Regions from separate parts of the Stenotrophomonas genospecies 3 genome, predicted to be linked through region 2. Evidence: predicted binding sites of a transcription regulator. Region 2 holds the regulator's gene; the other holds the start of a gene.

Region 1 (2,195 bases), on a different contig from region 2:
CCCCCGTCCTTGGCCACGTACAGCGCCTGGTCGGCGGCCTTGACCACTGCCATCGGGCGCGGATCCACATGGCTGTCGGCCAGGCCGATGCTCACCGTCACCTGTACCACCTGGCCGCTGCCACCGCGTCCGCGCTGCTGGCGGCCGGCTTCGTCATCGCGGCTGCGGGTGCTGCGGTCGCGCAGCTGCATGCGGGTCTCCTCGATGCTCTGCCGCAGCGCCTCCACGGCATCCATGCAGGCCGCCGCAGGGCGGTCCAGGAACACCACCGCGAACTCCTCACCGCCATAGCGGAATGCACGGCCACCGTCGCCCACCCGCGCCAGCCGCGAGGCCACCAGGCGCAGTACATCGTCTCCGGTGTCGTGGCCATGGGTGTCGTTGAATGATTTGAAGTGGTCCACGTCCACCATCGCGATGCTGTAGGTGCCGCGTGCCCGCTGCAGGGTCTCGTTGAATGCCCGGCGTCCGGGCAGGCCGGTCAGCTCATCGCGGAAGGCCATGTGGAAGGACTCCTGCAGCATCGCACCCAGCATCAGCAGCAGGGCGGCACTGCTCAGCGCCGGTAGCAGCACCGGGTGCAGGAACACCCGTGGCAGCATCCACCACAGGCACAGCAGGGCCAGCAGCATCGCCGTATGCAGTGGGCGCGGGTGCCGCCACGCCTGCCAGCCCAACGCTGCGGTCGCCAGCAGGAACAGCAGCGCCGGCAGCTGCGCCAGCGCGTTCCAGTCGGCGGGAATCCAGGCCCAGTGACGGTTCGACAGCAGATCGTGCATGCCGCGCGGCTGCTGTGTGGCTAGCAGCAGGAAGATCATCACCGCGGTGCCGATGGCAATACCGCGCAGCAGCAGGTCCTGGCGCCGCCGTCCGCGCTCCGGCCACAACGCAAGGCCGGCAGACAACAGCGGCAACCAGGCCGAGATGGCGTGGAAGCGCAGCGGTGTCAGCGTGGTGACATGGCCATTGCGCAGGTAGCCAGCGACGTCCTGGTGCAGCAGCGCGAACATCACCGCCACAACCATCAGCAGGCACAACGTGCGCACCTGGTGGTAGAGCAGGGCCAGGCCGGCACCGAGGCAGGCCAGCAGCCAGGGCAGGATGCGCTGCGCCGGGCTGGCTACGTCTGCGGTATCCAATGCGGTCCACACCACCACGGCAACCAGCACGGCAGGCAGCACGAACAGGTAATGCGCAGGCTGGCGGAGCGGATGCAGGGGCAAGCAGGAATTCCAGCGCGGTGACGACGCGGCCGCAGCATTGCCGTTAGCGGCGTTCGTGGTGGCTTCTTGAATGCGGCAGGCTCATCCATGTGAACGAAGTGACGCCGAACCATGACGTCGCACTCACCGTCCAGCGCCGATGCTGCCCACATGGACAGCGTACCCGCCGCCGTCGCTGCCCCGCAGCACGATCTCGCCCGCCAGTTCGCCCATGTACGGACGCGCAGCCTGCAGCTGGCCGCGCCGCTCAGCGCCGAGGACGCCATGCTGCAGAGCATGGCTGACGCCAGCCCGAGCAAATGGCACCTGGCTCACACCACCTGGTTCTTCGAACGCTTCGTGCTGGCCGGCTTCCCACCTGCACCGGCGCATGACCCTGCCTGGGACTACCTGTTCAACAGCTACTACAAGAGCATCGGCCCGGCGCATGCGCGGCCACAGCGCGGGTTGCTGTCGCGGCCCTCGCTGCAGCAGGTGCGCGACTACCGCCAGCAGGTCGATGCGCAGGTGCAATCGCGGTTGGCGGCGGGCGATCTCGATGAACAGGCACTGCAACATCTGCAGCTGGGCCTGCAGCACGAGCAGCAGCACCAGGAGCTGCTGCTCACCGACATCAAGCATGCGTTCTGGTGCAACCCGCTGCAGCCCACCTACCGCGAGGACCTGCAGCCTGCCACCAGCGCTGCCAGTGCGCAGGGCTGGATCGAATCACCCGAGCGCATCGTCACCGTCGGCGCCGCGGCATGGCCGCAGCAGGCCGCGTTCGCCTACGACAACGAATCGCCAGCGCACCGCGTGCTGCTCCCCGCGCACGCATTGGCCGAGCGTCCCGTCAGCAATGCCGAGTATCGGGCCTTCATCGACGCCGGCGGCTACCGTGAACCGCGCTGGTGGCTCAGCGAAGGCTGGGCGCTGCGCGAAGCCGAGGGCTGGCAGCACCCGCTGTACTGGGATGACGCCCTGCAGCGCGAG
Region 2 (2,195 bases):
CGCCGGCCGCTGCACGCTGGATGACGTCATCGTCGAAGGCCCGAACGGCGTGCTGGTGGTCCCGGCCGCATCCGGCCGCCGCCACATGGCCGAGCTGGCCCCGGCCGAGCACGTTGGCCTGGTCAACGTGTTCTCCGAACTGGAGCGCGAGCTGGACATCATGGTGGTGGACACTGCCGCGGGCATCACCGATGGCGTGCTGACCTTCTGCCAGGCCGCACAGGACACCGTGGTGGTGGTCTGTGACGAGCCGGCCTCGATCACCGACGCCTACGCACTGATCAAGGTGCTGTCGCGCGAGCGTGGCGTGGACCGCATCCAGGTGGTGGCCAACATGGTGCGCGACCCCAACGAGGGCCGCGTGCTGTACGAGAAGCTGACCCGCGTCTGCGAGAAGTTCCTTGCCGATGTCTCGCTGAACTACCTGGGCTGCGTGCCGCAGGACGATTGGCTGCGCCTGTCGGTGCAGCGCCAGCAGCCGGTGGTGAAGGCCTATCCGTCCAGCCCGGCGGCGCTGGCGATCACCGAGATCGCGCGCCGTACCGCGCGCTGGCAGGCGCCGACCGAACCGCGTGGCGGCGTCGAGTTCTTCCTCGAACGCATCCTCAAGCAGCGTGGGGTGACGGCATGAAAGGCGCAGCCCAGTACAGGGAAGTGCAGCGCTCGGCGGCGAACGAAGTCATCGCCCAGCATTCGGACCTGGTGCGGCGCATCGCCCACCACCTGGCCGCGCGCCTGCCGGCCAGCGTCGAGGTCGACGACCTGATCCAGGCCGGCATGATGGGCCTGATCGAAGCCTCGCGCAGCTATGACGCCGACCAGGGTGCTTCTTTTGAGACCTACGCCTCGATCCGCATCCGTGGTTCGATGATCGACGAGATCCGCCGTGGTGACTGGGTCCCGCGCTCGGTGCACCGGCGTGCACGTGATGCCGCCGCCACCATCCGCCGCCTGGAACAGAGCAGTGGCCGTGCCGCCAGCGCCACTGAAGTGGCCGCCGCGATGGAGATGCCGCTGCCCGAGTACCTGCGGCTGATGGAAGACGCTGCACGTGGCCAGGTGCTGAGCCTGGAATCGCGCATCGAGGACCAGGGCGAGCTGGACACCGTCGCCCAGGGCGGGCCGACCCCGCAGCAGGTACTGGAGCGCGGCGAGTTCGGTCGCGAGCTGGGCAAGGCCATCGGCCACCTGCCCGAGCGCGAACAACTGGTGCTCTCGCTGTACTACGAGCAGGAACTGAACCTGAAGGAGATCGGCGCGGTGCTCGGCGTGAGCGAGTCGCGGGTCTGCCAGATCCACGGCCAGGCGGTACTGCGCCTGCGTGGCCGGCTGAAGCTGTTCGAGGCTGCCGACGCAGGCCTCGAAGAATGAACATCCCCGAGGCGGCTGCCCCCGGTCGTCCGGAATGAACAACAAAGGAATTCTGCTTTGAACAAGAACATGCGCATCCTGATCGTCGACGACTTCTCGACCATGCGTCGAATCGTCAAGAACCTGCTGGGCGATCTGGGCTTCACCAATACCGCCGAAGCCGAGGACGGGCATGCCGCGCTGTCGCTGCTGCAGAGCCAGCCGTTCGATTTCGTGGTCACCGACTGGAACATGCCGGTGATGACCGGCATCGAGCTGCTCAAGGCGATCCGTGCCGATGCCAAGCTGAAGACCCTGCCGGTGCTGATGGTCACGGCAGAAGCCAAGCGCGAGCAGATCATCGAAGCCGCCCAGAGCGGTGTGAACGGCTACATCATCAAGCCGTTCACCGCGCAGACGCTGGAAGAGAAGCTCGGCAAGATCTTCGAACGCCTGGCGGCCAGCGCCTGATGGATACCACGGTCGACAAGAACGCCCTCGCCCTGCGCCTGCAGGAGGCCCTGGACGCGCTCGAATCCGGTGACGAGGCCGCCTGGCGGCAGCGCATCGACGGGCTGGTCGCGCTGCGCACGCAGCCGATGATGAGCGGCCTCTCGCGGCTGGCCCGCGAGCTGGGACAGGCGCTGGGCGAACTGCCGACCGTGCCGAGCGAAGCCGGCGAACTGGACGACGCCTGCGCGCGACTGGACCACGTGGTGGCGATGACCGAACAGGCCACGCACCGCACCCTGGACCTGGCCGAGGAATGCCGCAGCCTGACCGAACAGCTGCGCGCTGAAGGCCTGCAGCCGGGCCAGGACGCGCAGCTCGAGCGCATCCGCCAC

What was found. The regulator FliA, encoded in region 2, starts transcription of late flagellar genes. The targets are predictions, from matches to a motif close to TAAAGTTTNNCNNNCNNNGGCCGATAA.
Region 1: a site for FliA is predicted at 1,267-1,293, ahead of ACX9OT_RS06680 (GGDEF domain-containing protein). Genes of this name have one in related genera too.

What each region holds. Positions count from the first base shown of each region.
Region 1 is NZ_JBTMUR010000004.1:6,681-8,875, reverse strand. Features, by position in the region: gene ACX9OT_RS06680 (GGDEF domain-containing protein) at 1-1,223, opposite strand, end outside; gene egtB (ergothioneine biosynthesis protein EgtB) at 1,374-2,195, shown strand, end outside.
Region 2 is NZ_JBTMUR010000017.1:49,064-51,258, reverse strand. Features, by position in the region: gene ACX9OT_RS19370 (MinD/ParA family ATP-binding protein) at 1-631, shown strand, start outside; gene ACX9OT_RS19365 (RNA polymerase sigma factor FliA) at 628-1,371, shown strand; gene cheY (chemotaxis response regulator CheY) at 1,429-1,821, shown strand; gene ACX9OT_RS19355 (protein phosphatase CheZ) at 1,821-2,195, shown strand, end outside.